One region of the Citrobacter telavivensis genome, then DNA from elsewhere that is predicted to be linked to it. Evidence: predicted binding sites of a transcription regulator. Region 1 holds the regulator's gene; the other holds the start of a gene.
The links. The regulator LexA, encoded in region 1, represses DNA repair genes until DNA is damaged. The targets are predictions, from matches to a motif close to TNCTGTATGTACATACAGNA.
Positions count from the first base shown of each region.

Region 2: the regulator LexA is predicted to act here: its motif matches at 5,778-5,797, upstream of dinB (DNA polymerase IV).

Region 1 is NZ_JBGUBF010000006.1:60,593-68,071, forward strand. It holds gene malM (maltose operon protein MalM) at 1-25, shown strand, start outside; gene ubiC (chorismate lyase) at 206-703, shown strand; gene ubiA (4-hydroxybenzoate octaprenyltransferase) at 716-1,588, shown strand; gene plsB (glycerol-3-phosphate 1-O-acyltransferase PlsB) at 1,723-4,143, opposite strand; gene ACERJC_RS20245 (diacylglycerol kinase) at 4,314-4,682, shown strand; gene lexA (transcriptional repressor LexA) at 4,806-5,414, shown strand; gene dinF (MATE family efflux transporter DinF) at 5,499-6,824, shown strand; gene ACERJC_RS20260 (CsbD family protein) at 6,955-7,164, shown strand; gene zur (zinc uptake transcriptional repressor Zur) at 7,242-7,479, opposite strand, start outside.
Region 2 is NZ_JBGUBF010000001.1:30,091-37,569, reverse strand. It holds gene phoE (phosphoporin PhoE) at 1-428, shown strand, start outside; gene crl (sigma factor-binding protein Crl) at 528-929, opposite strand; gene frsA (esterase FrsA) at 987-2,231, opposite strand; gene gpt (xanthine phosphoribosyltransferase) at 2,331-2,789, opposite strand; gene pepD (cytosol nonspecific dipeptidase) at 3,114-4,571, shown strand; gene dinB (DNA polymerase IV) at 4,707-5,762, opposite strand; gene dpaA (peptidoglycan meso-diaminopimelic acid protein amidase) at 6,028-6,768, shown strand; gene ACERJC_RS00155 (class II glutamine amidotransferase) at 6,739-7,479, opposite strand, start outside.

The DNA.
Region 1 (7,479 bases):
CAGCAGTGTAAAAGGCAAGGGGTAATGTTCTCCCCACATTGCTGATTTGCAACAACTGGTGCGTCATCTGGCGCACCTTTTTTTTAGCATTTCCTGCGACTTGTTACGCTTCTGTTGCGCAACAGATCACTTAATTATGTTTCCATCTCCCGTAAGCTCTTTTCTGCGATACAATGCCTTTCAGTTATGAAACGGAGAGTCAGGCATGTCACACCCCGCGTTAACGCAACTGCGTGCGCTGCGCTATTTTGAAGAGATCCCCGCCCTGGACCCAGAACAGCTCGACTGGCTGCTACTGGAAGATTCCATGACAAAACGTTTTGAGCAGCAGGGAAAACGGGTCACTGTGACACTGATCAGGGAAGGATTTGTGGGTCAACATGAGGTGGTGGAAGAGCTAACCCGACTGCCAAAAGAAACCCGCTACTGGCTGCGTGAAATCCTGTTATGTGCCGATGATGAACCCTGGCTGGCCGGACGCACCGTGGTGCCCGAATCCACGCTGTCTGGCCCTGAGCTGGCCTTACAAAATTTGGGCAAGACCCCGCTGGGGCGTTATCTGTTTACATCATCGACGTTGACCCGAGATTTTATTGAAATTGGTTGTGATGCCGGGCTGTGGGGACGCCGTTCCCGACTGCGACTGAGCGGTAAGCCGCTGATGTTGACCGAACTGTTTTTACCCGCATCACCGTTGTACTAAGAGGAAAATAAAATGGAGTGGAGTCTGACGCAGAATAAGCTGCTGGCGTTTCACCGCTTGATGCGTACGGATAAGCCCATCGGCGCCTTACTGCTGCTCTGGCCGACGCTGTGGGCGCTGTGGGTGGCGACCCCTGGAGTCCCTCAATTGTGGATCCTGGCGGTGTTTGTCGCCGGGGTCTGGCTGATGCGTGCCGCCGGATGTGTGGTTAATGACTATGCCGATCGGAAATTCGACGGGCACGTTAAACGCACGGCGAACCGCCCGTTGCCCAGCGGCGCGGTGACGGAGAAAGAGGCCCGGACGCTGTTTGTCGTGCTGGTGGTGCTCTCGTTTCTACTGGTGCTGACGCTCAATACCATGACCATTCTGCTGTCAATTGCGGCGCTGGCGCTGGCGTGGGTCTATCCGTTTATGAAGCGCTACACCCATCTACCGCAGGTGGTGCTGGGGGCGGCGTTTGGCTGGTCGATTCCGATGGCCTTCGCGGCGGTGAGTGAATCGGTACCGTTGAGCTGCTGGCTGATGTTCCTGGCCAACATTCTGTGGGCGGTGGCCTACGACACGCAGTACGCGATGGTTGACCGCGATGACGATCTGAAAATCGGCATCAAATCGACCGCCATTCTGTTTGGCGAGCATGACAAGCTGATCATCGGTATCTTGCAGGTGGCGGTGCTGGCGCTGATGGCCCTGATTGGTTGTCTGAACGGCCTGGGGCTGGGCTATTACGGGTCTGTACTGGTCGCTGGCGCGCTGTTTGTCTGGCAGCAGAAGCTGATTGCCAACCGCGAACGTGAAGCGTGCTTCAAAGCGTTCATGAACAATAACTACGTGGGACTGGTACTCTTTATCGGTCTGGCGATGAGTTACTGGCACTTATAAAGCATCTTGTCCGATGGCGCTGCGCTTATTGGCCTACCAGACGGTAAGCCGATGTAGGCCGGATCAGGCGGAACGCCGCCATCCGGCAATCTGACATAAAAAAAGCCGGTCATCTCGACCGGCTTTTCTATGTATTACTCGCCTTGTGTTGCGCTCTCAATCGTCAGGCGCACATCCGACGTGATGAGCTCCGCCAGCATCTGATACACCTTCATCGTTTCGCCCGGTTCCGCATCGCCGGTATCGCTGATGTAACCCTCGTCACGCAGGGTCAGCACCAGTGAGCTGAACACCGCCTTGTCGAAGAATTCCGGTGCGTTGATACCGTGCAGCACGGACAAACGCTGCGCCACGGTGCGGCTTTCTTTCTCCAGCGTCCCGCGGTTGATAGACGGGTTGGCGCTCAGCAGCCAGAAGGTGATGGCATAGCGTTGCAGCGTTTCGCGCGCGCCCGCCGCCAGCAGTTGCAGCGTGCGGGAGTGGGCCGGGTTGATATGCAACTCGTCGTCCTGAACGGTAATCAGCCCCTGACGCTGCATTTCAGCCGTCAGCGCGTCAATCACGCCTGCCAGTTCATCACGCTCCCAGCGCAGGAACAGTTCGGCTTTCAGCATCGGGTAGAGCACGTCAACGTGTTGCAGCAGCGCTTCGCGGGAAATATGACGATGCTGGGTGACGATCGCCGCCATCAGTGAAGGCAACACCAGCATATGCGCGATGTTATTGCGATAGTAGGTCATCAGCACCGCCTGCTCGCGCGGCAGAATGATGATATCGCCAATGGTATCCTTCTCGACTTCGAACTTGTTCATCTGCAACGCGTGATCGATAAGATCGTCGGCGCTGACAGACGGTACGGTCGAATCAGAGGAATACGGCACATTGCGCATCAGATCCAGATAACAGTTGAGCTGCTCGGTCAGTTGCTCGCGGGTCAGCGAACGCTGACGAGAAGCTAGCAGCGCGGTGCAGCACAGGTTCATGGCGTTTGCCGCACCCGCGTTGTTAATACGCACCATCAGCTCTGCCGCAATCCCGTTCACCGTTGGCGTCAGCCAGGCTGGACGCACGGCTTCGATGGGATCGATAGACTCGCGCCACTCCGGCACGTGGTGATTCAGGTATGTCATCAACGGCATCGGCTCGCCAAAGTTCACGTAGCCCTGACCGAGATTACGCAGCTTGCTCAAGCCACGCAGCATCTGCGGCAGACTCTCTTTCTCTTTGGTTGCCCCGCGCAGCTCTTTGGCATAGGTTCCCACTTCCATCACGTGTTCGTAACCGATGTAAATCGGCACCAGGGTGATCGGACGGGTGCCACCGCGCAGCATCGCCTGGATAGTCATCGACAGCGTGCCGGTTTTCGGATCCAGCAGACGACCGGTACGGGAACGACCGCCTTCGACAAAGTATTCAACCGAGTAGCCGCGGCTGAACAGTTCGCCCAGATACTCACGGAAGACGGTGGAATAGAGCTTATTGCCCTTAAAGGTACGACGAATGAAGAACGCGCCCAGGCGGCGGAAGATCGGGCCTGCCGGCCAGAAGTTCAGGTTGATACCCGCGGCAATATGCGGCGGCACCAGCCCCTGGTGGTAGAGCACGTAAGAGAGCAACAGATAGTCCATGTGGCTGCGGTGGCAGGGAACATAGACAATTTCGTGCCCGTCGTGCGCCAGCTGGCGCACGCGCTCAGCGTTGTGAACGTTAATCCCCTGATAGAGCCGGTTCCAGGTGAAGCCCAGGATACGGTCAGTCAGGCGAATCATCTCGTATGAGAAGTTGGCGGCGATCTCTTCCATCAGCGCAATCGCGTTTTGCTGCGCCTTTTCATGGGAGATTTTCTTGCTGCGCGCTTCATCTTCTACCGCGCGGGCAATCGCTTTGGACGCCAGCAGCTTGTTGAAGAGATCCTGACGTGCAGGCAGACGTGGCCCCACAGCAGCCAGTCGCTGACGGGCAAAGTGCATACGCGCCACGCGTGCCAGTTTCTGCGCAATGATTTTATCCGTGCCGTGCTCATCGGCCATGCGGCGCAGGGAGACGGAAGGAGAGAAACGGACAAAGCTGTCGCGACCCAGCCAGGAGACGGCAACGAATTTCTGGATGCCGTTAAGCATACGCAGCGGCGGGTTAACCTCACCCTTCTCGCGACCCGGTGAGCGTCCAAACATCACCGACACCGGCACCATTTGCACATCCAGATCCGGATTGCTGCGATGCAGGTCGAGATAGTTATGGAACAGCTTAATGGACTCTTCTTTCGGCGTGTAATAGGTGAACACCCGCGGTCCGCCGTGAATGAACACATAGCGCGGTAACTGCGTGCCATCGATCTCCAGCGGCTCTAATGGGTCGGGGAGATCGTGCGCCAGGCATTGCGCGCGCAGCGTCAGCAAGTCCGCTTTGGAGTTGTACGGTAAAACGTACATAATTGGACGAGAGGTATCGAGTCCTAACTCCGGGGCAGGATCTGCCGGAATAGACTTGCTTTTTACCAGTACGCTTAATGGTAAATTCAGGATTTTGTAGTAAATTCGTGGCCAGCCGGACATAAACGATGTAAAGCCTCTGGTTAATAATGCAATTGCGTTGCAAGGATATCAGAAAGTCATGTGAATTTCTGGTGTATCCCGTCATACTTCGCGCCGCGTTGCCTTAACTCGAATCACATGAGTTAACAAGACAATGTCATTGACGCCAATAATGCAAAAAGGTTCTTTTAATGGCTAATAATACCACTGGATTCACCCGAATTATCAAAGCCGCAGGCTATTCCTGGAAAGGTTTTCGCGCCGCGTGGATTAACGAGGCCGCGTTCCGTCAGGAGAGCGTGGCGGTTTTGCTGGCCGTGGCTATCGCCTGTTGGCTGGATGTGGATGCCATTACGCGCGTGCTGTTGATTGGCTCCGTCATGCTGGTCATGATTGTTGAAATCCTGAACAGCGCCATCGAGGCCGTGGTGGACCGTATTGGTTCTGACTATCACGAACTCTCTGGTCGCGCAAAAGATATGGGCTCGGCGGCGGTGCTGCTCTCTATCATTGTGGCGCTGATCACCTGGGGCATCCTGCTGTGGACACATTTTCGCTAAGGTTTTTTCGACCCTGATTCCATAACAAGTTAAATCTGCTGTTGAATGTGCAGTTTGTGGTTCCAAAATCACCTTTAGCTGTATATACTCACAGCATAACTGTATATACACCCAGGGGGCGGAATGAAAGCGTTAACGGCCAGGCAACAAGAGGTGTTTGATCTCATTCGGGATCACATCAGCCAGACAGGTATGCCACCGACGCGTGCAGAGATCGCACAGCGTTTGGGGTTCCGTTCCCCAAACGCGGCTGAAGAACACCTGAAAGCGCTGGCGCGTAAAGGAGCAATTGAAATCGTCTCCGGCGCTTCTCGCGGCATTCGACTGCTGCAGGAAGAAGAAGAGGGTTTACCACTCATCGGTCGTGTTGCGGCGGGCGAACCCTTGCTGGCGCAGCAGCACATTGAAGGCCATTATCAGGTGGATCCGTCTTTGTTTAAGCCGAATGCCGATTTCCTGCTGCGCGTCAGCGGAATGTCGATGAAAGATATCGGCATTATGGATGGCGATTTGTTGGCGGTACACAAAACCCAGGATGTGCGTAATGGCCAGGTGGTTGTGGCGCGTATCGACGACGAAGTGACGGTCAAACGCTTGAAAAAACAGGGCAACAAAGTTGAGTTGCTGCCTGAAAACAGCGAATTTAAACCTATCCTGGTTGACCTTCGCGAACAGAATTTCACCATCGAAGGATTGGCCGTTGGCGTCATCCGTAACGGTGAATGGCTGTAGTATTCCTGTAGGCCGGATGAGGCGTTTACGCCGCCATCCGGCACTCTCACCACTCTCGTTATAACCTCTTCTCAGGCTCGCTCCATGCCGTTTTTTGCTTCTGCTGACAAAGCGCTCTGGCGTCTCGCCTTACCGATGATTTTCTCCAATATCACCGTTCCGCTGTTGGGACTGGTGGATACGGCGGTCATTGGTCACCTGGACAGCCCCGTGTATCTCGGCGGGGTGGCGGTGGGGGCGACGGCAACCAGTTTTCTGTTCATGCTCCTGCTCTTTTTACGCATGAGCACGACCGGGTTGACGGCGCAGGCGTTCGGTGCGAAGAATCCTCAGGCGCTGGCGCGGGCTCTGGTGCAACCGCTGATCCTGGCGTTGGGCGCAGGGGCAGTGATTGCGCTCTTTCGTACACCGATTATCGATCTGGCGCTGCACATTGTGGGTGGTAGCGAAGCGGTGCTGGAACAGGCAAGACGGTTTCTGGCCATTCGCTGGCTGAGCGCCCCGGCATCGCTGGCGAATTTGGTACTGCTCGGTTGGTTACTGGGCGTACAGTACGCGCGTGCGCCGGTGATCCTGCTGATTGTCGGCAATATCCTGAATATTGTGCTCGACCTCTGGCTGGTGATGGGGTTGCACATGAACGTGCAAGGGGCCGCGCTGGCGACGGTGATCGCGGAATATGCGACGCTGCTGATCGGTTTGCTGATGGTGCGCAAGGTGTTGCACCTGCGTGGCGTCTCCCTCGTTATGCTCAAACAGGCCTGGCGGGGAAACATTCGTCGTCTTCTGGCGCTCAATCGCGACATCATGCTGCGTTCACTGCTGCTGCAACTCTGCTTTGGCGCTATCACCGTGCTGGGGGCCAGACTGGGCAGCGATATCATCGCCGTTAACGCCGTATTGATGACGCTGCTGACGTTTACGGCCTATGCGCTGGATGGCTTTGCTTACGCCGTGGAGGCGCATTCCGGTCAGGCCTATGGTGCCCGCGACGGCAGTCAGTTACTGGAAGTCTGGCGTGCCGCGTGCCGTCAGTCTGGTATCGTCGCGCTGCTGTTTTCACTGGTTTATTTACTCGCCGGCGAACCGATCGTTGCGCTGCTGACATCACTACCGCAAATCCAACAACTGGCCGATCGCTACCTGCTCTGGCAGGCGATTTTGCCTCTGGTCGGCGTCTGGTGCTATCTGCTGGATGGCATGTTTATCGGCGCAACGCGGGCGGCTGAAATGCGCAACAGCATGGCGGTGGCCGCCGCCGGGTTTGCGCTGACGCTATTCGCGCTACCCGTGTTGGGTAATCACGGTTTATGGCTGGCGTTGGCGGTATTTCTGGCGCTGCGTGGGCTGTCATTAGCCTGGATCTGGCGGCGTCACTGGCGAAACGGAACCTGGTTTGCTGTCTCGTAATGGTTAAAGATTCTGAATAGTGAATTTAACCCAGAATCTATGACTACACTTAATCTCACGTCCAGCAGAAAACGAACGCAGTTGGGCGGTTTACTCTCACTATTCACAGCCTAATAAAGAGGACGTTATGATGAATAAAGACGAAGTCGGCGGTAACTGGAAACAGTTCAAAGGTAAAGTGAAAGAGCAGTGGGGCAAACTGACCGATGACGATATGACGGTCATTGAAGGTAAGCGTGATCAGCTGGTGGGTAAAATCCAGGAACGTTATGGTTACGCGAAAGACCAGGCGGAGAAAGAGGTCGATAGCTGGGAAAAACGCAACGACTATCGCTGGTAATCCCCCCTCTTACCCGTGAGTACAAGGATGTACACCCCTCTGTTTGCTTCGGGCGGCATCGCGTGCCGCCCACGCCCTTAACGGGGCTTCTTTTTAACCTGAATCGAATGGTCGTGCTGGCACTCGCCAGGATGACGACAGGCTTCTACTTCCACGCAGGCTGAACATAATCCGTGTGCTTCAATGACATTGTGGCGCAGGGCAAATCCCATCTTCGCTGCCAGCGTATGCATAATGTCTTCCACGCCTTCCGCACACTCTTCCTTCACCGCGCCGCAGCGGTCACAGATAAACATGGCGGAAGTATGGGTCGGC
Region 2 (7,479 bases), on a different contig from region 1:
ACTCTGACCGTACTAATGAGCAAAACCTGCAAACACGCGGCCATGGCCAGAATGCTGAAGGTTGGGCGACCGGTCTGAAATACGATGGCAACGACATCTATCTGGCAACCATCTATTCTGAAACCCGCAACATGGCGCCTATCTCCGGTGGTTTTGCCAACAAAGCGCAAAACTTCGAAGCCGTTGCCCAGTATCAGTTTGATTTTGGCCTGCGTCCGTCCATCGGTTATGTTCAATCGAAAGGCAAAGATATTGAAGGTGTCGGTGATGAAGATATCGTGAAATATATCGACGTCGGCGCGACCTATTATTTCAACAAAAATATGTCGGCGTTTGTTGATTATAAAATCAACCAGATTGATGACAACAACAAACTGGGCGTCAACAGCGATGACATCGTGGCGCTGGGTATGACGTATCAGTTCTGATTCCGTGAAGGTATCGGATGACGATGCTCTGGCGTCGTATCCGGTCTGAGGACGGAGAAAACAGAGAGGCCGGATGAATCATCCGGCCTCTTTTTTGGATTACGCCGTTAACTTCACCGGCTCATCACGGAAATTGTCAGCCGGCTCCAGCGACAAATGCAGCGTGTTCAGCAGCCCACGCAACTTCTCGTGAAACTCGCGCAGGGTATATTCCAGCCGCTCTACCACTTCTTTATCTTTGATCGGAGCCGTCGTCCAGTTCCCCGCTTTGTCGAACAGACCAAATTTATAGCTATAGGTGAAACGCTTTTCCTGCGCTTCCAGTTCCATCCACCAGCCCCAGAATTCGCGCAGTTCAGGCGCGGGTTTCACGTTGACGCAAACGGCCAGACAATCGAAAAAGAATCGATTATCTTCGCACTTTCCTTCCCGGATATAGGGGCCAAGCGCGGTGAATTTCTTGATCAATCTGCTCTTCGGGTGTCCACTCGGTAACGTCATTGCGATCTCCTGTTGTGAAGCAACTGTTTTACCAAAACAGTAGAATTTAGCAAATTATTAACACAATCTCTTTTCAATCCAGCGGGTGATTTCCTGTAACGCGTTGTCAAAATTGCGATACACCGGATTGAATGGAATCTCCAGCAGCTTACCGTCAGAAGATGAAGACGTGATTAAGCGCGACTCCTCTTCCGGACTGAAGGGATCGTTCTTCCAGAAGCCCGACAGCATTGGCGTTGGGCAACGTCTGCCGAGCAGTCCCTGCACCTTCAGCGAATAGCGATTGAGCTCCACGCGCAGCGCTTCATCGGACGCATCGTGCATTCCCAGTCGGCTCGCCAGAACGTCAAGATACATTTCCGGTACCGCCCCCTGACGCAATGGATCGCTTAGCAACGCATGGACAACTGGACCAAGACAGGCCACCGCCTTCAGACGCGGTGATTCAAGATAAGCCAGCCGCACCGCCACATTGGCACCAAAACGGAATCCGAACGCCGCCACTCGGGTATGATCCACCCACGGCACATTCGGCAGCGCTTTCAGCACATGCTGATGCAGCAGGCTGGAGTCCTGTGAGAGCTTCCACTTTGAAGAGAAACCGACGGAAGGCATGTCCAGCGTGAGCATGGCAATGCCACGCGGCGCGAAATAGCGCTCATACAGGGTGTAGTAATCGGTTTGCATCGAATCCAGACCGCCGCACATAAGTACCGTCGGGAACGGGCCGTCGCCTTTTGGCATATGCAAGAACCCGGTGATGGGGGAACCACCGGGCACCGTAAACTCCATCTCACGCAGTGAACCAGGCAGTCGCTGCGCGGCTTCCTCATAGGCTCGGTTAGATAATGCCTGTGCCTGTTCCGCCAGATCGTCCCCTTTCAGGTGTGGATAGGCGGCGATGTTGTACAACGTCGAGGCATGCAGCCAGTGGCGACCGCTGCGTTCAGGATCCGTTTCCTGGCAGGCTTTTTGCTGCCAGTCCATTGCCTGTTTTGCCCATTCATAAATCCAGTTACCGCCACGATAACCGATCACCGTATCGTAAAGCTCGGCATCGGTGCGCTCGGCGTCGCTCATCACGATCCGCGCCTGGACATCAAGAATTTCTCGCGGATCCACCCCGCGCCAGATCCACATCAGGCGGTTAATCATGCGATACCAGTGGGGAACGTTCTTGCCATCCAGCGCCGATTGCACAGGCGGCTGCGTCCCGGCATTAAAACGGCGGACAAGGGTCGACGTTTCGGGATGTTTAAAACGGGGTTTGAACAGGATTTCGCTAAGATTAGCCTGTGACATGCGTACAGCCTCCTGAAGTACTGACTGAGGCACATTGTAACCCGACACCGGCTAAATAGAACAACGCCCGGCAGTGCCAGGCGTTGAAAAAGTCAGAGATTAGCGGCCAGAAATCGGCGGAATAAAGGTCACGCCCATATCCCACGGCTGCTCAATCCAGGTATCCTGCGGGATATCAATCACATAATCATCGACTAACGGACGACCCGCCGGTTTCGCGAAGATGGTGACAAAGTGCGCTTTTGGATACATTTCACGGATAGCCACGGCGGTACCGCCGGTATCCACCAGATCGTCGATGACGATAAAACCTTCACCGTCGCCTTCTGCGCGCTTGAGAATTTTCAGCTCACGCTGGTTGTCGTGATCGTAGCTGGAAATGCATACGGTATCGACATGACGAATGCCCAGTTCACGTGCCAGCAATGCGCCCGGCACCAGACCGCCACGGCTAACGGCAATAATGCCTTTCCACTGTTCTGAAGGCATCAGGCGATTTGCCAGTTTGCGTGCATGAATCTGCAGCATGTCCCAGGTGACGACGTATTTTTCGCTCATGTGAAGTGTCCCAGCCTGTTTATCTACGGCTTAAAAAGTGTTCAAGGGGGAAATGGGTTGCGCGAGATTATAGAGATCTGAGCCACCAAAAACCAGTGTTTCGCGGAATCGGGCCCTCTTTTTACGTGCTTTATACTCGCAGCGGGCGCAGAAAGTGGTATTCTCAAGCGCATCTCGCAAGCCTGACTTGTGGTAATAATTAACCTGCTAACCCTGTGACCTGCAAGCTTGTTTGCAGAGCATCTATACCTTAAATAATTCGCGTTGCAGGCAAGCCAACACACATGCAACCTGAAATATGACGGGTATACAAGGAGAATGATCGTGTCTGAATTATCTCAACTCTCCCCGCAACCGCTGTGGGATATTTTTGCAAAAATCTGTTCTATTCCTCACCCGTCCTATCATGAAGAGCAACTCGCTGAACACATCATCGGCTGGGCAAACGAGAAAGGTTTCCACGTTGAGCGCGACCAGGTGGGCAATATCCTGATTCGCAAACCGGCCAGCGCGGGAATGGAAAACCGTAAACCGGTGGTCCTGCAAGCGCACCTGGATATGGTGCCGCAGAAAAACAACGACACCGTACACGATTTCACTAAAGATCCGATTCAGCCTTATATTGATGGCGAATGGGTGAAAGCGCGTGGCACCACGCTGGGTGCCGATAACGGCATCGGGATGGCTTCCGCACTGGCCGTTCTGGCTGACGACAGCGTCGTTCACGGCCCGCTGGAAGTGCTGCTGACCATGACGGAAGAAGCGGGTATGGACGGTGCATTTGGTCTGCAGGCCAACTGGCTGCAGGCGGATATCCTGATCAACACCGACTCTGAAGAAGAAGGTGAAATCTACATGGGTTGCGCGGGGGGGATCGACTTCACCTCTAACCTGCCGCTAACCCGCGAAGCCGTTCCGGCAGGTTTCCAGACCTTTAAGCTGACCCTGAAAGGGCTGAAAGGCGGCCACTCCGGTGGCGAAATCCACGTCGGTCTCGGCAACGCAAACAAACTGTTGGTTCGTTTCCTGGCCGGTCATGCTGAAGAGCTGGATCTGCGTCTGGTTGATTTCAACGGCGGTACACTACGTAACGCAATTCCGCGTGAAGCCTTTGCGACCGTCGCCGTCGCGGCGGACAACGTTGATGCGCTGAAAGCGCAGGTCAACGCTTATCAGGACATCCTGAAAAACGAACTGGCTGAAAAAGAGAAAAACCTGGTGGTTCTGCTGGAAAGCGCAGCGAACGATAAAGCGGCACTGACGGCGCAGTCTCGTGACGGCTTTATCCGTCTGTTGAACGCGACGCCAAACGGCGTGATCCGCAATTCCGACGTCGCAAAAGGCGTGGTTGAAACCTCACTGAACGTGGGTGTCGTCACCATGACCGATGACAACGTCGAAATCCATTGCCTGATCCGTTCGCTGATCGACACCGGTAAAGACTATGTCGTTAGCATGCTGGACTCACTGGGCAAACTGGCGGGCGCGAAAACCGAAGCCAAAGGGAGCTACCCTGGCTGGCAGCCGGATGCGAACTCGCCGGTGATGCATCTGGTACGCGAAACCTATCAGCGTCTGTTCAACAAGACGCCGAACATCCAGATTATCCACGCGGGTCTGGAGTGCGGTCTGTTTAAAAAACCGTACCCGGATATGGATATGGTCTCTATCGGGCCAACCATCACCGGTCCGCACTCACCGGATGAGCAGGTGCATATCGAAAGTGTCAGTCATTACTGGACGCTTCTGACCGAACTGCTGAAAGCGATTCCGACAAAGTAAGTCACGATCGTTATGCTTTAAAAATGCCGGATGGCGGCGCATTGCGCCTTATCCGGCCTACGAACTGTCAGCAGATTTGTAGGCCGGATAAGTGAAACGCCATCCGGCAGTTTTCATACCCGTTATTCATCGCGGTTATAACCCCAGTAATAACTGTCGTTCCAGTTGCGGGTCCAGCAGAGTAACATGAAGTCCCACCAGACGAACGCCCCGCCCTCCCCGGCGTTCTTCCCAGGTTTTACGCGCGGTAGAGATCAGATCTTCTTTATTCAGTCGCGGCCAGACGTGTTCCTGGGTGGTTTGCTGAAAGTCATTAAACTTTAGCTTCACCCCCTGACGGGCGATGAGCAGATCGGGTTTCACTTTCGCCAGTCTTCGTTCAAGTTCCGGATATAACCGTTCAATAATCGCTTCACAGTCAGACCATTCATGAATGTCTTCCGCCATTGTGCGTTCAACGCCGACCGATTTGCGTAAGCGTTCATTATTGACGTCCCGTTCGTCGATTCCCTGACTGCGCTCCCACAGTACCCGCCCAAACTTACCGAAGCGCTTGAGTAATGTCGCCAGGTCGAACTGTTGCACATCACCGCAGGTGCGTAGCCCCATGCTTTCCAGCTTTGCCGCAGACACTTTACCGACGCCGGGAATTTTACCCAGCGGCAACGTGCTGAGGAACGCCGGGACATCATCCGGCGTAATGACATATTGCCCGTTGGGTTTATTCAGATCGGAGGCGATCTTGGCCAGAAACTTCACCGGTGCCACGCCCGCCGATGCGGTAAGTTGCAGTTCGTTGAAGATAGTCTGGCGGATCTCCTGGGCGATGAGCGTTGCTGAACCATGACAGTGCGTGCTGTCTGTGACATCCAGGTATGCTTCATCCAGAGACAGCGGTTCAATTAACGAGGTGTAGCGTGAAAAGATGTCCTGAATCTGGCCGGAGGCTTCTTTATAGGCTTCGTAGCGGCCGGGTAACAGCGTGAGGTGTGGGCACAACTTCAACGCCATTCCGGTCGGCATCGCACTGCGCACGCCAAATTTACGGGCGGGATAGTTGGCGGTACTGATGACACCTCTGCGCTCGCGGCTGCCGCCAATCGCAATAGGAATATCGCGCAGCGCCGGGTTGTCACGCATCTCAACCGCTGCGAAAAAACAGTCCATATCAATATGTATGATTTTACGCATCACTCACCTCCACAGCACTGTTTAAGTATACAGTGTTTTTCTGCAATGGGAAGTCGATGAGAACGCACTAAAGTAAAACGCGGCGAGTTGCAACAAAAGAAATATCTGAGATCGTTTTAGTATAAATTGTAAACGCACCACGAGGGGCTTGCGAAAAAATGTCGTGGTGTTAATGTGAGCGCTCCAAATCCAGATTAGTCCGATTTGGGGATCTTATTATTTGCCGTTCTGGCGTGTGCAATCGTTTTATCAAGGAACAAGCAGTATGCGTAAAATCGCATTATTTATTGCGATGCTTTTGATCCCGTGCGTGTCATTCGCCGGCTTGCTGAGTAGCAATAGCTCCACGACGCCGATCAGCAAAGAGTATAAGCAGCAATTGATGGGATCGCCGGTCTATATACAGATCTTCAAGGAAGAGCGCGCGCTCGATCTCTACGTCAAGATGGGCGAACAGTATCAACTTCTCGATAGCTACAAGATTTGTAATTACTCCGGCGGCTTAGGTCCAAAACAGCGCCAGGGGGATTTTAAAAGTCCGGAAGGTTTTTATAACGTCCAGCGTAGCCAGCTCAAACCCGATAGCCGCTTTTATAAAGCCATTAATATTGGCTTCCCGAACGCCTATGACCGTGCTCACGGTTATGAAGGCAAATACCTGATGATTCACGGTGCCTGTGTCTCCGTTGGCTGCTATGCCATGACCGACAGCGGCATTGATGAGATTTTCCAGTTTGTCACTGGCGCGCTGGTCTTTGGTCAGTCGAGTGTTCAGGTCAGTATTTATCCTTTCCGCATGACCGACGCCAACATGCAGCGCCACAAGTATTCCTATTACAAAGAGTTCTGGTCGCAGTTAAAGCCGGGATACGATTACTTTGAGCAAACTCGCAAGCCACCGACCGTTTCTGTTGTCGATGGCCGCTATGTCGTCAGCAAGCCGTTGAGTCACGAAGTGGTTCAGCCGCAACTGGCGTCAAACTACGCGCTCCCCGAGACAAAATAACGCCCACTCGCCTGGCATAATTTTTTGCCAGGTTTCGTTTCCTGTCAGCGGTTGCGTCGCAATCACGGTGACCACATCGTTGGGTGTGGTCTCTGAGCTGAAGTCAATTTCCACATCCTGATCCAGTAGCGTCGCCACACCAAACGGCGCGCGGCGGGTGATCCAGAAAAGATTGGTTGAGCAGAATGCCATCACATAGCGGCCATCTGACAACAACATGTTAAAGACCCCTTTCTCACGCAGTACCCCCGCCAGCGTCGCGATATACCTGAATACCGCCGTCATATTGCCCGGCGTGCGAGGGTAGCGCTGAGTCAGTTTGTGCAGCAGCCAGCAGAATGCCTTTTCGCTGTCGGTTTCACCGACGGGGCGAAAATTGCCGGTTTCCAGCGATTTATAGCCTGAGAGTTGCCCGTTGTGCGCATAGGTCCAGTTACGGCCCCACAGCTCACGCGTGAAGGGATGCGTGTTCTCCAGCGCCACTTCACCCCGGTTCGCCTGGCGAATATGGGCAACCACGGAGCAGGATTTGATCGGGTAGTCCTGTACCAGCCTGGCGATGGGAGAATTAAAGCTGGGTTGCGGATCTTTGAACGTCCGGCAGCCTTTGCCTTCATAGAAGGTGATGCCCCAGCCGTCTTTGTGCGGCCCGGTTCCTCCCCCCCGCTGAACCAGCCCGGTGAAACTAAAGCAGATATCGGTAGGCACATT